2 regions of the Micrococcus sp. KRD026 genome follow, and region 1 is predicted to be linked to the other one. Evidence: riboswitches for the same ligand, from Rfam matches in the RefSeq annotation. Region 1 holds a riboswitch; the other holds the start of a gene.
What was found. A riboswitch is a leader RNA that binds a small molecule or an ion and turns the genes downstream of it on or off. The one in region 1 is predicted to bind thiamine pyrophosphate.

Region 1 (17,499 bases):
ATCTCATGGGCGCCCGGGGGCGTCGTGTGAGGTGGATTTCCCGCCTCGAAAGCGGGGGTGACTGCGGGGGTGGGTCAGCCGACGCGGCCCTCGCCGCGGTGCTCGCCCTCGACGCGGCCGGTGGTCCCCCGCTGGGTGACCTCCTCGCCGTCCTGGCGCTCGGGCCGCTCGCCGGCCTCCGCCGGCAGGCCCTCGTTCTCGTCGGTGGGCGTCTCGCCGGCGGTGGCGGCGGGTGCCGGATCCTGCGGGGCCCGACGACGGCCGCCGTGCGGGGACAGCGACTCACCCTCACCCAACGAGCTGACGCGCGGCATCGGCGACGTCGTCAGCGGCACGGACTCGGTCTGCCGGGCGTCGACGAGCGTGGAGCCCGTCCCGGAGATGGGGGAGCCCTGCACGGGGGCGCCGGCCGCCTTGCGGCCCGGGATCAGCAGCTCGGAGCGCCACTGGGGGTCGCGCTCGGTGAGGTAGTCCACGCGGGCGTGCTCGCCGAAGTGGTCCGCGTCCGCCTCCTCCCAGTCCATGGCCCAGCCGGCGGGCGGGTCGTTGAGCAGCTCGTCCGTGCGCAGCCAGTGGTAGATGGACGCGTACGAGCGGGTGCTCAGGTGGTCCACGCGGCGGCGCAGCATGCGGGTGTTCAGCTGGGACGGATGCGTCAGGCCCATGGACGCCATGATCTGCACGGCCTCGCGCACGGTCAGGCGGTGGTAGTTGAAGACGCGGTTGCCCTTGTCCTCCACGTCGAGGGCGCGCATCAGACGCGGGTCCTGCGTGGCCACCCCCACGGGGCACTCGTTCGTGTGGCACTTCTGCGCCTGGATGCACCCGGTGGCCATCATCATCGCGCGGGCGGACATGGTGAAGTCCGCGCCCTGGATCAGACGCTTGACGATGTCCGAACCGGTGGCGACCTTGCCGGCCGCGCCGAGCTTGATCATGTGGCGCAGGCCGGTGCCCACGAGCGCGTTGTGCACGAGCATGAGGCCCTCGGTCAGCGGGGTGCCCACGCGGTCCGAGTACTCGAGCGGGGCGGCGCCGGTGCCGCCCTCGGAGCCGTCCACGATGATGAAGTCGGGGGCGATCCGCTCCTCCCAGATGGCCTTGGTCATGGCCAGCACGTCCACGCGGGAGCCCACGCAGAACTTGATGCCGATCGGCTTGCCGTCCGAGAGCTCACGGAGCTGCTCGATGAACCTGACCATCTCGCGCGGGGTGCGGAACGCGGAGTGGGACGCCGGGGACAGGCAGTCCTTGTCCATCGGGATCTCACGGGCCTCGGCGATCTCGGGGGAGATCTTCTCCTTGGGCAGCATGCCGCCCAGGCCGGGCTTCGCGCCCTGGGAGATCTTGATGGTGATGCCCTTGACCTCGGGCAGCAGCGCCTTCTCGGCGAACTTCTCCGGGCTGAAGGTGCCGTCCTCGTTGCGGCAGCCGAAGTAGCCGGAGCCGATCTCCCAGAACAGGTCCGCGCCGTTGCCGCGGTGGTACTTGGTGAGGCCGCCCTCGCCGGTCTCGTGGATGAACCCGCCCAGGCCGGCGCCCTTGTTCATGGCGATCACGGCGTTGGCGGAGAGGGAGCCGAAGGACATGGACGAGATGTTCATCAGCGAGATGTCCACGGGCCGGCGGCAGTCCGGGCCGCCGATCCGCACCGTGGGGGGCTCCTCCGGCGGGTTGACCGGGGCGGTGGAGTGCAACAGGAACTCGTAGCCGATCTCCGAGGTGTCCCGCTCGGTGCCGAACGCCTTGTGGCTGTCCAGGCCCTTCGCACGGGCGTAGACGATCGAGCGGGTGTCCCGGTCGAACGGCTTGCCGTCGAAGTTGCGCTCGATGAAGTACTGCTGGATCTCGGGGCGGATCGACTCCAGCAGATACCGCATGTGGCCGAGCACGGGGTAGTTGCGGAGGATCGCGTGCCGCTTCTGGGTCATGTCCCACACGGCGAGCACGAGCAGCGCCACCAGGAGCACCGCCAGCACCCACCACGCGCCGCCGCCGATGGCGGCCACCAGCACGACGACGAGCGCGGCCAGCGAGAGGGTCGCGACGATCAGGAGTCTGTTGTTCACCCGACCATCGTGCCCCATATCACTCGAACGTTCATCCTCGCCGCACTGTGTCGAGGTCCCACGTGTGGGGCAGGGGCGTCCGGGCCGACGGCAGGGCCACGCTGCGCCGCCACTCGTGCAGCCACTCCGGCAGCGTCGGCTCCCCCGCGAGGTCGTGGCCGGCCGCCGCCGCGATCGCCCGGACCTCGTCGTTCTCCACGGGGCGGCCGTCCTTCTTGCGCAGGCGCGTGCAGATGTACGCGCGCACCGCGACGTCGCCGTCGACCACCACGCGCTGCTCGAACCACACCGCGCGCTCATCCAGGCCGATCATCCGCGTCTCCACGTCGAACCGCTGCCCCAGGGTCACCGAGCGGCGGAACGCAATCTGCTCGGCCTGCACCACGGGCGTCCAGCCGCGACGGCGGATCTCGTCCCACAGGCCGGTGCGGACCATCGCGTCGAAGCGGCCGAGGTCGAACAGCCCGAAGTACTGGCCGTTGTTGACGTGCAGGGCCATGTCCACGTCCGTGGGCAGGGCGCGCATCGGCAGCGTCGTCGGCTCCCAGAGTCCGGCGCGCGGGCGGCGGCGGGCGCGGGCGACGACCCAGATCGTGCGGGGGATCAGATGCATCGGAGGTTCCTCCTCGGGGTCACAGGACCCCCTCGGTCAGATGGTCCGGCGTGCCGAACCGGTGGGCGGTCACGGACACGGCCTGTTCGTGCAGGAACGGCAGCAGCTCCACCTCGCCGGCGCTCACCACGGGGCCAGCGTAGACCGCCACGTCGGGGGTGTCGCCGAGCGCCGCGTGCAGCGCGCGCCGCGCCGCCTCGGCCGCCTCCCGGTCGCCGGTCCAGTCGGCGACGAGCCGGATCCGTGCGTCGCCGCCGCCCTCCGCTGCGGGCGGGATGAGGGCCAGCCGCCGGGCGCGGTCGTGGAACGCGGCGTCGTCCTCGACGACGACGTCCACCGGCGCGGACGTGCCGGCACCCTCCGTGCGGACGGACCGGACCAGCTCCTCCACCCGGCCGCGCACGGCCTCGGCCGAGAGCCCGTCCGCGTCGGGCCCCTCCGCGGTGGGGGTCGGGCGCAGGCTCACGGTCATGGGCGCCCCGGCGCGCAGGCCGGCGGAGACGATGCGCAGCAGGTGGTCGGCGGGCCCCGAGTGCCGGCGCACGAGGACCGGGGTGGGGACGTGACGCAGCACGTTCCGCTCGGCCTCGAGCGCGGAGACGTCCGTGGCCACCCCGAACACGGTGGTCCACGCGTGGGTGTCGAGGGCGCGGGCGGTCTCGAGCCAGGATGCGCCCGCACCGTCGGCCTCGGCCCCGGGCCGTCCCTCTCCCCCGGCCCACGTGGGCGCGTCCTCCCAGTCCACGAGGCCATGCAGGTAGTGCGGCCCGCCGGCCTTCGTGGTGGGGCCGACGACGGAACGCTTCCAGCCGCCGAAGGGCTGGCGGCGCACGATGGCCCCGGTGATGCCGCGGTTCACGTAGAGGTTGCCGGCGCGCACGCCGCGCAGCCACACGTCGATCTCCTCCCGGTCCAGCGAGTGCAGCCCGGAGGTGAGGCCGTAGTCCACGGCGTTCACGATCCCGATCGCCTCCTCGAGCGTCTCGGCCGTCATCACGGCCAGCACGGGGCCGAAGTACTCGGTGAGGTGGGCGTCGGCGCCGGGGCGGACGCCGGAGCGGATGCCCGGGCTCCACAGGCGACCCGTCTCGTCCAGCGGCCGCGGGCGCAGGGCCCACCGCTCCCCCGGGCCGAGCTCGGTGAGCCCGCGGCGCAGCTTCTCGCCGGGGGCCTCGATCACGGGGCCCATCTCGGCGCGCGGGTCCGCGGGGTGCGCCACGTGCAGGGACGAGGCGGCGTCCAGCAGCTGCCGGTGGAAGCGCTCGGAGGTGGCCACGGAGCCGACGAGCACCACGAGGGAGGACGCCGAGCACTTCTGGCCGGCGTGACCGAAAGCGGACTGGACCACGTCCTTCGTGGCCAGGTCCAGATCCGCGGACGGGGTCACGATCACGGCGTTCTTGCCGGAGGTCTCGGCGAGCAGGTGCAGGTCGGGGCGCATCCCCTTGAACAGCCGTGCGGTGTCCCAGCTGCCGGTGAGGATGAGCCGCTCGACGGCCGGGTCGGTCACGAGCGCCGCGCCGACCTCCGCCTCGTCCTCGTCCGCCAGCGTCACCAGGCGCACGAGGTCCGCGGGGTCGTGCCCGGCGAGCGGGCCGCGGTCGTCGAACAGCCCCGAGTCCCGCAGCCCGGCCACGATCAGCTCCCACGCGACCGCGCCCGTCCGCTCGGACTGCGGGGCCGGCTTGAACACCACGGGCGAGCCGGCCCCGAGCGCGGCGAGGACGCCCCCGACCGGGATGGCCACGGGGAAGTTCCACGGCGGGATCACCACGGTCAGGCGGACGGGCACGGCGCGAGCGCCCTCCACCGCGTCCAGGCCGCGGGCCAGGCGCGCGTAGTAGTGCGCGAAGTCCACGGCCTCGGAGACCTCGGGGTCGCCCTGGTCCAGGGTCTTGCCGGTCTCGGCGGCGGCCACCTCCAGCAGGCGGGCCCGGCCGGCGTGCAGGGCCCGTCCGACGGCGTCCAGCGCGTCGGCGCGCTCGAGGCCGGTGAGCGAGCCCCAGCGGGCGCCGGGGTCGGTGGTGGCGGCGATGGCGGCGCGGGCGTCGTCGGCCGTGGTGGCGCGGTGGGCGCGGACGGTGTCCGTCCCGAGGTCCGAGCCCGGGACGGCCGCGAGGATCCGGCGGGCCCACCCCCGGTTGCCGGGCAGCGCGGGATCCGTGTCCGGGGTGTTGGCGAAGCCGTCCACGGGGGCGGGGGTCGGCCCGTCCTCCCCGCGGGACCGGTCCTGGAGGCGGTTCGGACGGGGCACGGCCGCGTCCAGGTGGCGCAGCGAGGCGCGGAAGCGCTCCTCCTCGCGGGCGAACAGGTCCGCGTCCGCGTCCAGGTCGAACACGGCGGACATGAAGTTCTCCGGGGAGGCGCCCTCCTCGAGGCGGCGCACGAGGTAGGAGATCGCCACGTCGAACTCCTCGGGCCGCACCACGGGCGTGTAGAGCAGCAGGGCGCCGACGTCGGCCCGGACGGCGGCGGCCTGGCCGGTGGCCATGCCGAGCAGCATCTCGAACTCCACCGCGGCCGGGTCGAGGCCGCGGTGCTCGATCAGCCGGTGGGCGAGGGCGACGTCGAAGAGGTTGTGCCCGGCCACGCCGATGCGCACGTGGGCCAGATGCTCCGGGGTGAGCGCGTAGTTGAGCACGCGCTTGTAGTTGGTGTCCGCCTCCTGCTTCGAGCCCACCGTGGCCAGCGGCCAGCCCGTGAGGGAGGCCTGCATCCGCTCCATGGGCAGGTTGGCGCCCTTGACCACGCGCACCTTGACCGGGGCGCCGCCGGCGGCGACGCGGCGCGCGGCCCACTCCTGCAGGCGCACCATGGCCGCGAGCGCGTCCGGCAGGTAGGCCTGCAGCACGATGCCGGCCTCGTAGTCGCGCAGGCCCGGCTGCTCGAGCAGGGCGGTGAACACGTTGAGCGTGAGGTCGAGGTCGCGGTACTCCTCCATGTCCAGGTTGATGAAGGTGTCCCGGTCCCGGGCGAGCTCGAACAGCGGGGTGAGCCGCTCGGTGATGTCCGCGACGGCCTCGTCGAACGCGTAGGGCGCGTGCGGGGCGGTGGCGGCGGAGACCTTCACGGACACGTAGTCGACGTCGTCGCGGCGGATCAGCGCGGCGATGCCCTCGAGCCGGCGGTCCGCCTCGCCCTGACCGAGGATCGCCTCGCCCAGCAGGTTGATGTTCAGCCGGGTGTGCTCGTCGCGCAGGGCCGCGATGGCCTTGCCGAGCTGCCGGTCCCGCGCGTCGACGATCAGGTGGGAGACCATGTGCCGCAGCACGCGGCGGGCCGTGGGGACGGCGATGCGCGGCACGAGCGGGGCCGCGCGGCCGCCGACGCCGAGGACGGCGCGCAGTGCCGGGGGCAGGAAGCCGGGGGCGCGGCCGGCGAGCTCCCGCAGCGCCCGAGCGGCGATCGCGGGGTCCTCGGGGCGGACCACGTGGTCCACGAAGCGCACGATGAAGTCGAGGCCGCCCGGCTCCTTCAAGGCGCCCGCCAGCTGGCGGGCCGCGAAGTCGGCCTCATGGTCGCGGGACTCGGCGAGCCAACGCCGCACCTGCGCGACGGCGTCGTCGGCGAGGGCGTGCAGGTCGGCGGGGTCGGGGATCCCGCCGGTCGCGCCGAGGACCCGGTCGAGATCGTCGTGGTCCTGGGCGGAGAACATCGCGGTCATGGCCGCACTCTGCACGTGTTCCGGGTCACAGGTCAAACCGCCGCGGCTTCCTGTTCGACGCCTATGCTCGATGGACATCCCCTCGACGCGCCCGCGCGTCGCCGCCGTCTTCCCAGGAGCCCGTCCGCCATGGCCGCCGTCGACCCCGCCCCCACCGACGCGCGGGAGCGCCGGGACGTCGTCGTGCCCGTGCCCGGACCCGAGGATCCGCCCGAGCGGGCCTGGCTCGTCCTGCCCCACCGCCACCCGGTGCCGACGCTGCTGGAGGAGACGCGGGACGCCGTCGTGGGCCTGGCCGAGACGCTCGCCGCCGTGCTGCCGGTCACCGTGCTCGCCCACCCGCGCGACGCCGGGGCGGCGCGGCTGGTGCCCCCGGAGGTGGACCTGCTGCGCGCGCCGGTGGGCTCACCGCTGCTGGGCCGCACCGGGCCGAGCTTCGTCCGCCGCCCCGAGGGCCTGGCCGCCGTCGCCTGGCGCAGCGCCGCGGGCCTGACCGGGACCGGGCCGCTCGACGGCGCGGCCGCGACGGCCGTGGCGGAGGCGGCGGGACTGCCGCTGCTCACCCCCCTGCTGTGCGCCCCGCGCGGGGCCTGGGTGAGCGACGGCGAGGGGACGGCCGTGGTGGCCGCGGACCCCGTGCTGGACGGGCGGATCAACGGCGCGTGGACCCCCGGCCAGGTGGCCGCCGAGTTCGCCGCCCTGCTGGGGATCACCCGGGTGCTGTGGGTGCCGCCGGCACCGCGGCCGGACACCGGGCCGTGGGGCGGGCCCGGCCACCTGGCCTCGTGGGTGCGGCTGGGGGGCGACGGCGAGGCCGCCGTGCACTGGCGCGGCGACCGGTTCCACCCCGAGCACCCCTACGCGGCGGCGGCGCTGCGCTTCCTGCAGGGCGCCGACGACGCCGCCGGCCGGCCCCTGCGCGTGCGCACGGTGACCGGGGCGGCGCAGCCCGCCGCGTACGACCCGGCCGAGCGGGGCCCCCGCTCCCTCCTGGACACGCTGCCGCTGGGCGCTGCGGTGCTGCGGCCGGCGTTCGAGGACGCCGCGGGCGAGGAGGCCGCGGCCGCCGCGTGCGCGGCACTGCACCCGGGGCTGCCCCAGCTGTCGTTCCCCGCCCCGCCGCTGCTGCGGCTGGCCGGCGCGCTCAACGACCTGGTGCTGCTCCAGCCCCGCCCGTGACCTCGTCGGTCGCGGGGCCGTCGTCGTCCCCGCCGTCCGTCGGGGCGCGGTCCTCGTCTCCCCCGTGCGCGTCCGAGCGCCAGGCCGCCGGGCGCAGCCGTTCCAGGAGCGAGGACTGACGGCGCTCCATCCCCTTCAGGTCCGAGGCGATGAGCGCGTTGATCCAGCGGGCGTTCGGGTCGGCGTCGATCAGCACGGCCTTGGCCAGCAGCGTGCAGGGCAGCGCGAGGATGGCGCCGAGCGGGCCGAGGACCCAGGCCCAGAAGAGCAGGGAGAGGAAGCTGACGGTGGGGATCACGCCGATCGCGTCGCCGGCCACCTTGGGCTGGATCACGGACTGCAGCACGAAGTTCAGCACCGAGTAGCTGACCACCACCCACAGGAAGTCGGACCAGCCGCCCGCCGCCAGGCCCAGGACGGCCGGCGGCAGCAGGCCGATGATGAAGCCGATGTTCGGGATGTAGTTGGTGAGGAAGCTGAGCACGCCCCACACGAGCGCGAGCGGGACGCCGATCAGCATGAGGGCGATCACGTCCAGCACCGCCACGATCAGGCCGAACACCGTGGTGACCACCCAGTAGCGGCGCACGCCCTGGGCGAACTCGACCAGGGCGTGGCCGAACTCGTGGCGGGCGGTGCTGAGCAGGCGGACGCGGCGTTCGACGTCCATCGAGTCCATCGCGAGGAAGAACATGCCCATGATCACGGTGACGAGCAGGCCGAAGACCGCGTAGACGTTCGTGGCGATCTTCGTGATGGCGCTGACGGCCGTCCCGGTGACGGCGCTCATGTCGATCGAGGCCAGCTGCTGGGACACCATGTCCGGGGTCACGCCGCGCTCGTTGAGCCAGTGCGAGACGTCCAGGACGATCTGCTGGAAGCGGTCCGCGTACTTGGGCAGCTCCGCCACCAGCTCGAGGCCGGACCACACCATCATGCCCCCGAACACGGCCATCACCGCGACGACCAGCAGGACGGTGGTGGCGGCCCCGAGCACGGGGTGCAGGCCCCGGCGGATGAGCCAGGCCTGCAGGGGGTAGGCCACGATCACGAGGTTCAGCCCCAGGAAGACGGGCGCCGCGATGGAGGCGATCCCCTGGAAGAACTGCACCACCAGCACCAGGCCCGCGAGCGTCAGGACGATCACCAGCATGCGCGGCCACATGCGGTGGGGGCGGCGGATGTCCCAGTCGGAGGCGGGGCTGGACGAGGCGGGCGGCGGGGTCACCCCCGCGGGCTGTGCGGCGCTCACGCGGGCAGTCTATGCGCGGGCCGGACGGGGTAGGGTCGGGACCAGTCCACATCGACAGGGGAGCGCCCGCGCGGCGCTGAGAGTGCGGTCCGCCGCAGACCCTCGAACCTGCTCCGGTCCGCACCGGCGAAGGAAGTCGAGTCTCCCGGTCGACGTCGTCCCGGGATTCCGGTGGCGGCCTCGTCCCGGCCCCTCTGCCGTCCCAGAGGAGAACCGCCATGTCCCGCACCCCGCACCGCGCCCTCGCCGCCCTCTCAGTGGCCGCCCTCGCCCTCACCGGCTGTTCGGTGTCCGGCTCGTCCGGCGACGGGGCGTCGTCGTCCGCCGCCGGCGCCGGCGGCGAGCCGACGACGGTGACGATCATGACGCACGACTCGTTCAACCTGCCCCAGGAGCTCGTCCAGAAGTTCGAGCAGGAGTCCGGCTACACCCTGAAGACGACGGCCCCCGGCGACGCCGGCAGCGTGGTGAACCAGCTCCTGCTGGCCAAGGATGAGCCCACCGTGGACGGCGTCTACGGCGTGGAGGACCACTCGGCGCACCGCCTCGTCCGCGAGGGCGTCGTCGCCGAATACACCCCGCAGGACCTGCCCGCCTCCGCACAGGACCGGATGGTGGAGGACCGCATGACCCCGGTGGACCAGGGCCAGGTGTGCTTCAACACGGATCCGGCATGGTTCGAGGCCCACGACGTCGAGGCCCCCACCTCGATCGACCAGCTCGACGACCCCGAGTACGCGAAGCTGACGGTCGCCACCTCCCCCGTGGCCTCCTCCCCCGGCCTGGCGCTGCTCGCGGCCACCACGGAGAAGTTCGGCGACGACGGCTGGCAGGACTGGTGGCGGGGCCTGATGGAGAACGGCGGCAAGGTCGCCGACAGCTGGTCCGACGCCTACAACTCGGACTTCTCCGGCGGCGAGGGCAAGGGCCAGTTCCCGGTGGTGCTCTCCTACTCCTCCTCCCCCGCGTTCGCCCCCGAGACCGAGGTGATCGAGGACTCCTGCACCCCGCAGGTCGAGTACGCCGGCGTGCTCGAGGGCGCGAAGAACCCCGAGGGCGCGCAGGCGTTCGTGGACTTCATGCTCACCGAGGAGGTCCAGTCCGCCCTGCCCGAGTCGATGTACATGTACCCGATCGACGAGTCGGTGCAGCTGCCCGAGGAGTGGGCGCAGAACGCGCCGCTCGTCGAGGACGCCATCACCCCGGACCCCGCCCGCATCGACGAGCGCCGCGAGGACCTGCTGAAGGAGTGGACCGCCCTGGCCGAGGCCTCCCGGCGCTGATGTCCGCGCTCACCGAGGTCGCGGCCCCCGGCACGGACCTGCCGCGCCGGCGGGCCCGCGGCCGGGGGGACGGGCTCGGCCCGTGGTGGCTGGTGGCCGCCGTCCTGCCGGTCGCCTTCCTGCTCGTCTTCTTCGCGTGGCCCGTGGCGGCCATGCTCTGGCGCGGGATCGGAGGCGACGCCGACGCGTTCACCGGCGCCGTGGACCTCACCGCCTTCGGGGAGACCCTCGCCCGCGAGCGCACGTGGCGCATCCTCGGCCAGACGCTCGGGATGGCCGCCGCCGGCACGGTGGTCTCGGTGGCGCTCGGCCTGCCGACCGCGTTCGTGCTGCACCGGCGTCGCGTCCCGGGGCAGGCCGTGCTCCGCGCCCTCGTGCTCGTGCCGTTCGTGCTGCCCACGGTGGTGGTCGGCGTCGCGTTCCGCGCCCTGCTCGCCCCCGGCGGACCGCTGGGCTTCACCGGGCTGGACCAGACGACCACCGCCGTCGTGCTGGCCATGGTCTTCTTCAACGTGTCCGTGGTGGTGCGCCAGGTGGGCGCGCTGTGGAACGCGCTGGACCCGCGCCAGACCGAGGCCGCCCGCACCCTGGGCGCCTCGCCGTGGCGGGCGTTCCGCACCGTGACGCTGCCCCAGCTCGCCCCGGCGATCGCCGCGAGCGCGGCCCTGGTGTTCCTGTTCTGCGCGTCCGCGTTCGGCATCGTCCAGACGCTCGGCCGGCCCGGCTACGGCACGCTCGAGTCGGAGATCTGGGTGCAGACCTCCGTCTACCTGGACCTGCGGACCGCGGCGGTGTTCTCCGTGCTGCAGTTCGCGGTGGTGCTGGCCGCCGTCGTGGTCTCCGGCGTGACGGCGGCGCGCACCCAGCGGGCGCTGCGCCTGCGGGAGACGCCGCCGGCCCGGCTCACGCGCGCGGACGCGGCCCCGGTGGCCGTGATGCTCGCGGTGGTGGCGCTCGTGGTGGCCCCGATCCTCACGCTCGTGCTGCGCTCCTTCCACACCCGCCACGGCTGGGGGCTGGGCAACTATCGGCTGCTGTCCACGAGCGCGGGCAGCGGGTTCGTGGGCGGGTCGACGCCGGCCCAGGCGCTCGAACAGTCCCTGCGGGTGGCCGTGGACGCCACGCTCGTGACGCTCGTGGTGGCCGTGCCGCTGGCCCTGCTGCTGACCCGGCCCTTCCGCTCACGCGCCGCGCTGGCGGCCCAGCGGGCCCTCGACGGCGCCCTGCTCCTGCCGCTCGGCGTGTCCGCGGTGACCGTGGGCTTCGGCTTCGTCGTGTCCCTGCGGGCCGCGTTCCCGGAGCTGGCGGCCTCGGGCGTGCTCGTGCCGCTGGCCCAGGCGGTGGTGGCGCTGCCGCTCGCGGTGCGGGCGCTCGTGCCCGTGCTCGCGGCGGTGGACCCCCGGCTGCGGGAGGCCGCGCGCACCCTCGGGGCGGGCCCGTGGCGGGTGCTGGCCACCGTGGACGGCCCGTTCCTCGCCCGCGGCGTGGGCGTGGCCGCGGGCTTCGCCTTCGCGGTGTCCCTGGGCGAGTTCGGGGCCACGAGCTTCCTGGCGAGCCCGTCCGCGCCCACCCTGCCGGTGCTGATCGCCCGGCTGCTGGGCCGGCCGGGCGCGGACAACTACGGGATGGCGCTCGCGGCGGCCACGGTGCTGGCCGTGCTGAGCGCCGGGATCATGCTGGTGTGCGAGCGGCTGCGCCCCCGGGGCCCGGCCGGGGCGGGAGGTCTGTGATGACGCCGACGACGACGGGGGCCTCCCTCCGGCTCCGGGACGTGGCGATCCGCTACCCGGACGGCTCCACCCCCGTGCGGGGGACGGACCTGGACGTGGCCGCCGGGGAGATCGTGGCGCTCGTGGGCGCCTCCGGCTCGGGCAAGTCCACGATCCTGCGCGGGATCGCCGGGCTCGAGGACGTCGTGGCGGGCACGGTGGAGCTCGACGGGCGGGACGTGGCCGCGGTGCCGACGCACCGCCGGGGCGTGGGGATGGTGTTCCAGGACGGGCAGCTGTTCCCGCACCGGACCGTGGGCCGGAACGTGGCGTACGGCCTCGAGTCCGCCGGCTGGGACCGGGCCCGGCGGCGGGCGCGCGTGGCCGAGCTGCTGGACCTGGTGGGCCTGACCGAGCTCACGGACCGGCCTGTGCAGCGGCTCTCCGGCGGGCAGGCCCAGCGCGTGGCGCTGGCCCGGTCGCTGGCCCCGGCCCCGCGGGTGCTCCTGCTGGACGAGCCGCTGTCCGCGCTCGACGCGGACCTGCGCCGGCGCCTGGCCGAGGACATCCGGGCGGTGCTGCGGGCGGCGGGGACGACCGGCGTCGTCGTCACCCACGACCTCGCGGAGGCCGCCGTGATGGCCGACCGCACCGTGCGCCTCGGCGCGGGGGGACGCATCGCGGCGGAGGAGGACGGCCGGCGGTAGCCTCTCAGGCATGACCCCGCCCGCACCGCCCGCACCCCGCCCCCGGCTGACCGCCCAGGACGTGGTGGACGCGGCCGTCGGGATCCTGCAGGACTTCGGCATGGGCGACCTGTCCATGCGGCGCGTGGCCGGGGTGCTGGGCGTGCAGGCCTCCGCGCTGTACTGGCACGTGCCGGACAAGCAGTCGCTGCTGGCGCGGGTGGCGGACCGGATCGTCGCCGAGGCGGAGGAGACCGTGCGCGCCCGCCGCGTCACGGACCTGGCGGGCTGCGCCGAGGCCGCGGAGGCCGCCCTGCTGCGGCACCGGGACGGGGCGGACGTGGTGCTCTCCGCCCTCGCGCTCGGGCTGGGCGGTCTCGGCCTGCACCGTCTGCTCACCGAGGCGGCGGACACCCCGGAGGACGGGGAGCGGGCCCTGGCGCTGCTGCTGGGCACCGTGTCCCTGCGGCAGCAGCGCGCGCAGGCGCAGGCGCTCGGCGTGCCGACCGGCCCGGACGTGCAGCGGCACCGCACGGACCCGCTCTGAGCCCCCGTCCGGCGCCGCCGCGCGGGAGGCCGAGGAGAGGAGACCTGCCTCCTCACAGGTGCGCTCGGTAAGGTCGCCCAGAGCAGAACAGGTCGGGACGGGTCGTCCCCTTCGTCCACGGCGATCCCGCCCGACCGCCGCAGGACCAGCATGGCCCGCCGGACCCGGCTCACAGTTCCGGCGCGGTCCCCTTCGACACAGCCGGCGAAGCCATGGGAGCACGGATCAACCACCCGCGGACGGTCGTGGACCGGACGCTGCATCACGACGTCGAGCCCGCACACCCCGCGGCGCTCGTCGACGTGGGCTGGGACTTCCGTGGCCCGGGCGCCAAGGCGGAGGAGCAGCACCGCCCGCTGCGCGTGGTCCGTGCCCGCCGGCCTCGGGGCACCCCGCGGGACCGGAACGGCGTCGACCTCACGCGCACCGGCCCCGTCGTGCCCCGTCCCTCCCCGCCGCGCACCCGGATCCGCCGGGACGGCGTCCGCGTGGTGGCCAGCCCGCTGGCCATGCTGCCCGGCGTGGACCACGGCCCCGCCCTCCGCCTGGACCTGCATCCGACGACGGGGGGCATCGTCTACGTGGCCCGCGAGCTCGAGCTGCGCGAGCTCGGCGACGACGTCCGCGGCCACGTCTACACCGGGATGGTCGGCACGGCGCATCTGAGCGCCTTCTGGTCCACCGTCACCGTCGACCTGCCGCCAGAGCGCCCGGTGATCGTGCGGCTGCGCTCGGACCGGGACGCCGAGCTGCTCTCTCTGCTCGAGGTCCTCGCCCCCGTGGACACGCGCGTGGTCTCCTACCGGCTCGACGAGTCCCCCGTGGGCACGCAGCGCTCCAGCTACCTGCTGCCGGACGTGGACCCGGAGACGGTCGCCCAGACGGGCGCGGCCCGGATCCCGCTCGAGGCCATCGAGGCCGCCCAGGAGGAGGAGGACGCGCTGCGCCGCTCCTCCGGCGTCTTCCTCTCCCGCCGCCGCACGGACCGCTTCCTGCGCCGCAACCTGCCCGGGGTGACCCACAGCCTCACGTTCGCGGACGAGGCGGACGTGACGGACGTGTACGTGGACGGCTCCGTGCTGCGCGGCTCCCGCATCGGCGGGGCGGCCGCCGTCGCCGGGCCGAGCATGTGGGCCGTGCAGGCCGTGGCCGGGGCCACGATGCCGCTCGAGGTGGAACTCGAGGCGCTCGTGCTGGGGCACGTGATCTGCGCGTGGGCGGGCACCCCCGGCGGCCGGGTCACCATCCACTCGGACTCGCGCGCCGCGCTGGCCCTGCTCAACGCCGCCCGCCGCGAGCGGCTCACCCTCGGCGGCGCCCGGGGCGAGCGCATCCGCCGCACCCTGCGGCGCCTGCTGGCCGCCGTCGACCTGGCGCAGGCCGCGGACGTCCAGGTGGACACCACGTGGGTCAAGGGCCACGTGGGGGTGCACGGCAACGAACTGGCCGACGACCTCGCCCGGGCCGCCGCCCGCCACGCCAGCGTCGGCACCCCCGAGGGGGACCTGCCCGAGCGGATGGGGCAGCTGATCCAGCTCCGCGTCGAGGACGACGCCGCCGCCGGTTGACCCCGGCCCCGATTCCGCGTCCTCCGCCCCAGCCTCTAGGGTGGGGCTGTGGAAGCGACAGTGGAACAGATCACAGCGGCCGTCACGGCCTTCAACGACAAGTACTGGTACGTCGTGATGGCGCTGCTCTTCGTGGCCGGGGTGTGGTTCACCATCCGGACCGTGGGCGTGCAGGTGCGCATGCTCCCGGAGATGCTGCGGTCGGTGACGGCCAAGTCCCAGACCGGGTTCGAGAACGACGGCGTGAGTCCGTTCCGCGCCTTCACCATCTCGGCGGCCTCGCGCGTGGGCACCGGCAACGTGGCCGGCGTGGCGATCGCGATCGTGATCGGCGGCCCGGGCGCCGTGTTCTGGATGTGGCTGCTGGCGATCATCGGCGGCGCCACCGCGTTCGTCGAGTCCACGCTGGCCCAGCTGTACAAGCAGAAGGGCGCGGACGGCTACTTCGGCGGGCCCGCGTACTACATCCGCGACGGTCTGGGCGCGAAGTGGCTGGCGGCCGTGTTCGCCGTCGCCATCACCGTGACCTACGGCTTCGTGTTCAACGCCGTGCAGTCCAACTCGATCTCCGAGTCCGTGCAGGCCAACTGGGGCGCGTCCTCCACCACCGCGTGGATCGTGGGCCTGGGCCTGGCCGCCCTCACCGGCCTCGTGATCTTCGGCGGCGTGCGCCGGCTCTCGGCCGTGACCAACGTGCTGGTCCCCGTGATGGCCACGTTCTACATCTTCCTGGCCCTGATCGTGATGGTCGTCAACATCACCGAGGTCCCGGGCATGATCGCGCTGATCGTGGGCCACGCGTTCGGCCTGCGCGAGGTCGCGGGCGCCGCCGTCGGCATGACGATGGTGATGCAGGGCGTGCGCCGCGGCATGTTCTCCAACGAGGCCGGCATGGGCTCCGCCCCGAACGCCGCCGCCACCGCGGCCGTCTCCCACCCGGCCAAGCAGGGCTTCGTGCAGTCCCTGGGCGTCTACTTCGACACCCTGATCGTGTGCTCGGCCACCGCGTTCGTCATCCTGCTCTCCAACCCGGCCTACGGACGCGGGGAGGCGCTCGGCATGCAGGTGACCCAGGGTGCGCTCCAGCAGGCCGTGGGCGCGTGGGCCGGCCCGGCGCTGACCGTCATCATCTTCTTCCTGGCCTGGTCCTCCGTGCTGGGCAACACCTACTACGGTGAGGCCAACATCCGGTACCTGGCCGGCCGCCACGCGGGTCGGGCCATCAGCGTGTTCCGCGTGCTCGTGCTGGTGTGCGTGGTCGGCGGCGCGCTCGGCTCCGTGGCGCTGGTGTGGAACCTCGCGGACACGTTCGCGGCCCTCATGGCGACCATCAACCTCGTGGCGATCATCCCGCTGGGCGGGCTGGCCGTGAAGCTGCTCCGGGACTACGAGCGCAAGCTCAAGGCGGGCATGGATCCGGGCTTCCACCTCTCCGACCTGCCCGAGGCGCGGAACGTGGCCCTCTGGCGGGACGAGCCGAAGACCTCCCCGCTCCAGGACTGACGCCCCCGCCCGCGCGTTTCGAGGCGGGATATCGACCCCATCCGGCTGCCGCGGGCGGCCGTGGGGTGGATATCCCGCCTCGATGCATGAGGAGGCGCGGTCTGGACACCGTGCGGGGGTCGGCGCCTAGGTTGAGGCGCACCCGACCGGCCACGCACGAGTGGCCGGCACGACGTCCGAGGAGGACACCATGGGCATCCTCTCCAGCCTCACCCGCACTCTCGGCGGCGGTGGCCGCCGCTCCAGCCGACCCACCATCGGTGCGCACATCGGCCGGTCCCCCGGCTTCGGCCGGCAGGCCCGCTCTCAGGGACGCCGGTCCAGCGGCCTGGGCGGTGCCCTCCTGGGCACGCTCGGCGGTCTGGCGCTGCGTGAGCTCTCGCGCCGCGGCGCCGGAAGCACGACGCGCGGGCGCAGCTCCGGTGCGTACCGCGGCGGCTTCGGACCCTCGGCCCGGTCCACGGGCGGCCTCGGCACCGGCCTGCTGGGCGGGCTGCTCGGCGGGGCCCTCGCCTCCCGCGGCCGGTCCGGTGCCGCCGGCCGACGCACGGCGGGTGGCCGCCGGACCGTGGGCGGCGGCTTCTGACCGCTGCGCGGGCGCGGAGTCGCCGCTGAACGGCATCACCGCGGAGCGGACACGACCACGGGGCGGGCACCGACGGATCGGTGCCCGCCCCGTGGTCGCGATGGGCCGGTGGCGTGCTCGAGGCGTCTGCGCCGCGGCTCAGCCGAGGCCGGCGACGCGGCCCAGGATGAACACCAGGACGCCGATGACCACGAGGGCGATGATCAGCCCGAGCACGATCTTGCCGGCCGAGCGCTCGCCGGTCTGCTCCACGTCCATGCCCGGGTTGTGCGGGCCGACGCCTGCACCCTCGGCGGGGGGCGTGTCGCCGTCGAACGCGACGCCGGAGGTCTCGTCCGTCGCCTCGCGTGCGCGCCGGGCGTCCTGGGGGTCGGGGGTGTGCGGGGTGGTCATGGCCGGTTCCTCTCGTCTCGGCGGCACGGGTGCATGCCGCTGGTCCTTACGCTAGGCCCGGGGCAGGGGGTCCTGACCAGGGTATGGCGACGCCCGCCCCAGCGCTTTCGTAGCCGAAACGGCGCGCCCCGAGCCGCTTTCGTTGACGAAACGGCGCTCCTCCACGCCGCCGCGACGGATCCCGTCACACTCTTGATCGTTGGACGTCCAAGCAATAGCATGATCGGCGTCACGTCCCCGCCGTCCGGAGGAGCCCCCATGCCCGAGGCCTACATCATCGACGCCGTCCGCACCCCCGTGGGTCGCCGAGGGAAGGGGCTCGCCGGTGTGCATCCCCTCGACCTGGCGGCCGCGCCGTTGCGCGAGCTCGTCGGCCGCCAGGACATCGACTCAGCCGAATACGACGAGGTCATCCTCGGCTGCATCGACCAGCTCGGCCCGCAGGCC
Region 2 (4,867 bases), on a different contig from region 1:
ACGGGGGTCCGCTCGGGGTCGGGCACGAGCCGCAGCTCACGGAAGCGCATCGTCAGGGCGTCCACGGAGAGCAGCCGCCCGACCAGGGGCTCACCCACCCCGGAGAGCAGCTTGATCGCCTCGGCCGCCATGAGGGAGCCGATGATCCCGGGCAGCACCCCGAGCACTCCGGCCTGCGCGCACGAGGGCACCTCGCCGGGTTCGGGCCGCTCCGGGAACACGTCCCGGTACAGCGGCCCGCCCGGGGCGAACACGCTCACCTGCCCCGCGAACCGCAGGATCGCGCCCCACACCACGGGCACGCCCGCGATCTCGCACGCGTCGGCCACGAGGTAGCGGGTCGCGTAGTTGTCCGTGCCGTCGAGCACGAGGTCCACGGCGCCGACCCGTTCGAGCGCGTTGGCCGCGGTCAGGCGTTCGCGGTGCTCGACCACGCGCACCTCGGGGTGCAGGCCGCGCATCGTCGCGGCGGCGGAGGCGGTCTTGGGGCGGCCGAGGTCCGCCTCGGCGTGGATCACCTGGCGGTGCAGGTTGGAGCGGTCCACCATGTCGTCGTCGATCACGTGGACCTCCCCCACGCCCGCGGCGGCGAGGTAGGTCAGCACGGGCGCCCCGAGGCCGCCGGCGCCGACCACGAGGACGCGGGAGCGCAGCAGCGCCAGCTGGGCCTCGGGGCCGAAGCCGTCCAGGCTCAGGTGGCGGGCGAAGCGCTCCAGCTGGGTGTCGGACAGCGCGGTGAGGTCGCGGGGCTCGCGGGCGGCGGGGTCCAGGGCGGCGGTCACCGCTCGTCCTCCTCGGCCGTGACCCGCCCGGCCATCGGCGAGGAGGCCAGGGCGTGCTCGCGGCGCGGGATGCGCCCGGCACGGCGGGCGTGGAAGCCCGCCTCGAGCGCGAGCCGGCACGCGTGGGCCATGCGGGCGGGCTCGGCGGCGCGCGTGATCGCCGAGGCGGCGAGCACGGCGTCGCAGCCGGCCTCCATCGCCAGGGCGACGTCCGAGGCGGTGCCCACGCCGGCGTCGAGCACGATCGGCACGGAGGCGCGGGAGACGATCAGCTCCAGGTGTGCGCGGTTGAGGATGCCCAGCCCCGAGCCGATCGGCGAGCCCAGCGGCATGACGGCGGCGGCGCCGGCCTGCTCGAGGCGCAGCGCCATGGCGGGGTCGTCCGAGGTGTAGGCCAGGACGGTGAAGCCGTCGGCGGCGAGCCGCTCGGTGGCCTCGAGGGTCTCGACGACGTCGGGCAGCAGGGTGCGCTCATCGGCGATGACCTCGACCTTCACGAGGTCGGTCTCGAGCGCCTCCCGGCCGAGCCGGGCGGTGAGCACGGCGTCCCGGGCGGTGTAGCAGCCGGCGGTGTTGGGCAGCACGTCGATGCCGAGGCGGTCCAGCAGCGCGACCAGGCCGTCACGGGTGTCCGCGGACCAGCGGCGCAGCGCCACGGTGGTGAGCGTGGTGCCGGAGGCGACGAGGGCGCCCTCGAGGGCGGTCAGGTCGGTGATGCCGCCCGTGCCCATGATGAGCCGGGAGGCCAGGTCGTAGCCGCCGATCCGCAGCGGCGGGATCGCGGGGGCGGCGGGCGGGGTGCGGTGCTCGGCCATCGCTCAGCCCCCCTGCACCGCGGTGACGACGTCGACCTCGTCCCCGGCGGCCAGCTCCCGGGTGGCCCAGGCCGACCGGGGCACGACCTCGCCGCCGACCGCCACGGCCACGCCGAGCCGCCGCCCATCCGCGGCGGCGCCGTCCTCGCCGATCGCGCGCCCGGTGACGTGCGCGACGACGTCGCGGACGGTGGCCACGGCCAGCTCGGCGGGCTCTCCGTTGAGGGTCAGGGGGAGGGTGCTCATGCGATCTCCTTCAGGCGGGCGTGCAGCAGCTCGAGGATCCGCCCGGCCGCCCAGGGGGCGAGCAGGATCCCGTGACGGTGGAAGCCGGTGGCGACGACGGCGCCCGGAGCCTCGGGCACGGCGAGCACGCGCGGGGCGTCGTCGGGGGTGCCGGGGCGGGCGGCGGTGGTGATCTCGACCAGCTCGCACTCGCGGACGGCGGGCAGGATCGCGGCGGCGTCGGCGAGCAGGTCCAGCACGGCCCCGGCGGAGGTGCCGGCCAGGCCGTCCTCGCGGGCCGAGGCGCCGACCACGAGGGTGCCGTCCGCGCGGGGCACGAGGTAGACCTGGCGCCCGTGGACGAGGCCGCGGACGGTGCGGGTGATCAGGTGCGACTCCCCCGGCAGCAGCTGCTCGGGGCGCACCCGCAGACGCAGCACGTCGCCGTGGACGGGGCGCAGCGGGACCTCGACGGCGGTGGCCGCGCCGCCGATCCCGCGGTGGCCCAGGCCCGCGGCGAGGACCGCGCCGTCGGCGGTGAGGACGCCCCCGTCGGCCAGCGTGAGGCGCACCCCCTCGCCCTCCGGGCCGGCGGCGGTGACGCGTCCGGCCACGAACCGGGCGGCGGGTCCGGCGCCGACCGGGAGCGGGCCGCCGTCGGGTCCGGTCTCGGCGCGCAGGGCGGCGACGCAGGCGGCGGCGAGCCGTCGCGGGTCCACCTGATGGTCGTCCGGGGCGTCGAAGCCGGCGGCCAGGCCCGGGGCCAGGGCGGGCTCGGCGCGGCGCAGCGCGCGGACGGAGACGGGCTCGACCCGGCGACCGAGGATCGAGGCGTGCTCGAGCACGTGGTCCCAGGCGCGGGCGTCCGAGGGGTCCGCGGCCACGATCCAGGCGCCCTGTGCGAGGAAGCCCGTCTCCACATCGGTGAAGGCGGCGAGCAGGTCCACGAGGGCCGGGTAGGCCTCCCAGCCGGCCTGCAGCAGCGGGGCGAGGTCGTCCTGGCTGAACTGGGTCTCGGCGAGCGGCGCGAGCATCCCCGCCGCGGCGTGGGTGGCCCCGGCCACGGCGTGTGGGCGCCCGGCGGCGTCCAGCTCGGGGGCGATCAGGGTGACGGCGTGGCCTGCGGCGCGCAGACGCACGGCGGCGGTGAGGCCGATGATCCCGGCACCGACGACGGCCACGTGCACGGACCGGTCCTCCTCACGGCGGCATGACCCGCATCGAGTGGTGATGGTCGGCCGCGCCGGCGCGGTGCGCCCCTGCGGCCCTCTCAGCCCGGCGTGTGCGGCCCGGGCTCCCATGGAACAGCGGCCAGTCTGCCACAGTGGGCGCATGCACTCCCCCGATCCGCTCCTGATGACCGCGGCCGGCCGCGACGACGGCGACACCGGCCCCGGCGCGCGCCGCCGCGCCCGCCTCGCCGTCTCCCGGCTGTACGTCTGCACCGACCTGCAGCGGTTCCTGCGCCCGGACGACACGCTCGACACGGCCGCGTTCGCTCACTTCTGCGCGGCGGCGTTCCGCGGCGGAGTGGACCTGATCCAGGTGCGGGACAAGGCCGTGGACGTGGCGGTCGAGCTGGCCGCGTTCGCCGTGCTCGTCCCGCTGGCCCGGGAGCACGGGGCGCTCTCGGCCGCCAACGACCGCGCCGACGTCGCCGCCCTGGCCGGGGTGGACGTGTTCCACACGGGCCAGACCGACCTGACCACCGCGCAGTGCCGCGCCCTGCTGGGCCCGGACGTGGTGCTCGGCCGCTCGTGCCACACCGGGGCGCAGGTGCGCACCGCCCGCGCGGAGGACGGCCTGGACTACTTCTGCACGGGGCCGGTGTGGGCGACGCCCACGAAGCCGGGCCGGGCCGCCGTCGGACTGGAACTGCCGACCCTCGCCGCACGCCTGGACGCGGAGGACCCGGCGGGGGCGCGGCCGTGGTTCGCCATCGGCGGCGTCGACGCGGACCGGCTGCCCGAGGTCCGCGCGGCCGGGGCGGAACGGATCGTGGTGGTCCGCGCCGTGACGCAGGCCGAGGACCCCGAGGCCGCGGCCCGGACCCTGCGCGCGGGCCTGCCCGGCTGACGCGCCCCGCGGGGAGGTCACGGACGGGCCGTCCTGATGGTGTAGAGTCGACGAGTCCGCAACGCGCTCGACGCGTCGCGACCCCCGCCTCCGTAGCTCAGGGGATAGAGCGTCTGCCTCCGGAGCAGAAGGCCGCAGGTTCGAATCCTGCCGGGGGCACGAGCGAACAGAGCCGGACCCCCGTGGCGACACGGTGGTCCGGCTCTTCTGCGTTCTGCGGACCCGGACGCTCGAGCGGAGCGGGAGGTCCGGGTCACCGGCATTCGAGGCGGGAAATCGACCTCATGGGACGTCCCGAGGTGCGTATTCGCCGGATTTCCCGCCTCGAACGTGTCGAAGCCCGGAGGTCCCGCCCTCAGCCCCGCTGCGCATGACCGTGGTCGACGGGCCCGTGCCACGTCGGCCGCGAGGCGTCCCCGACCGCGAGCGCCTCCCCCGCCCGCATCGCGTCGGCCAGCCACGGCTTGGCCCGCTCGAGTGCGTCCTCCCAGCTCAGGCCCGCCCCGGCCAGCGTGGCCAGGGCCGAGGAGAGGGTGCAGCCGGTGCCGTGCGAGGCGCGGGTCGTCACGCGCGGGCCGCGCACCTCGTGCACGGCCCCGCCCACGCGCACGACGGCGTCCGGTACCTCCGCCGCTGCGGCCTCGGGCGCCTCGGTCTCGTCCAGGTGCCCGCCCTTGAGCAGCACCGTCACCCCGTGCTCGGCGGCCAGGCCCCGGGCCGCGTCGAGGGCGGCGTCCCAGCCCGTCGCGTCCCGCCCGGTCAGCCGGGCCAGCTCGGGCAGGTTGGGGGTCACCAGGTGCGCCGCCCGCAGCAGCCGGGACCACGCGGCGCGCCCGTCGTCGTCGCCCACCGCGGTGAGGGCGTCACCGCTCGAGGCCACCATGACCGGGTCCAGCACGACGACGGCGGGCAGGGTCTCCTCGAGCCAGCCGGCGACGGCCCGCATGAGCTCCACCGTGCCGAGCATGC

Region 2: linked by a shared signal. The riboswitch ahead of J1M40_RS03780 (FAD-dependent oxidoreductase) and the one ahead of J1M40_RS05770 (thiamine ABC transporter substrate binding subunit) in region 1 are both predicted to bind thiamine pyrophosphate.

Annotation. Positions count from the first base shown of each region.
Region 1 covers NZ_JABFBA010000015.1:19,021-36,519, reverse strand. Annotated here, with positions in the region: gene J1M40_RS05795 (FMN-binding glutamate synthase family protein) at 75-2,087, opposite strand; gene J1M40_RS05790 (thioesterase family protein) at 2,101-2,682, opposite strand; gene J1M40_RS05785 (bifunctional proline dehydrogenase/L-glutamate gamma-semialdehyde dehydrogenase) at 2,702-6,346, opposite strand; gene J1M40_RS05780 (agmatine deiminase family protein) at 6,476-7,525, shown strand; gene J1M40_RS05775 (AI-2E family transporter) at 7,491-8,777, opposite strand; TPP riboswitch at 8,824-8,929, shown strand; gene J1M40_RS05770 (thiamine ABC transporter substrate binding subunit) at 8,996-10,060, shown strand; gene J1M40_RS05765 (iron ABC transporter permease) at 10,060-11,790, shown strand; gene J1M40_RS05760 (ABC transporter ATP-binding protein) at 11,832-12,476, shown strand; gene J1M40_RS05755 (TetR family transcriptional regulator) at 12,487-13,002, shown strand; gene J1M40_RS05750 (RNase H family protein) at 13,215-14,570, shown strand; gene J1M40_RS05745 (sodium:alanine symporter family protein) at 14,631-16,073, shown strand; gene J1M40_RS05740 (hypothetical protein) at 16,264-16,659, shown strand; gene J1M40_RS05735 (DUF6480 family protein) at 16,798-17,052, opposite strand; gene J1M40_RS05730 (acetyl-CoA C-acetyltransferase) at 17,311-17,499, shown strand, end outside.
Region 2 covers NZ_JABFBA010000009.1:146,089-150,955, forward strand. Annotated here, with positions in the region: partial or broken gene J1M40_RS03765 (molybdopterin-synthase adenylyltransferase MoeB) at 1-782, opposite strand, end outside; gene J1M40_RS03770 (thiazole synthase) at 779-1,597, opposite strand; gene thiS (sulfur carrier protein ThiS) at 1,601-1,843, opposite strand; gene J1M40_RS03780 (FAD-dependent oxidoreductase) at 1,840-3,009, opposite strand; TPP riboswitch at 3,003-3,133, opposite strand; gene thiE (thiamine phosphate synthase) at 3,155-3,898, shown strand; tRNA gene J1M40_RS03790 (tRNA-Arg) at 3,985-4,057, shown strand; partial or broken gene thiD (bifunctional hydroxymethylpyrimidine kinase/phosphomethylpyrimidine kinase) at 4,254-4,867, opposite strand, start outside.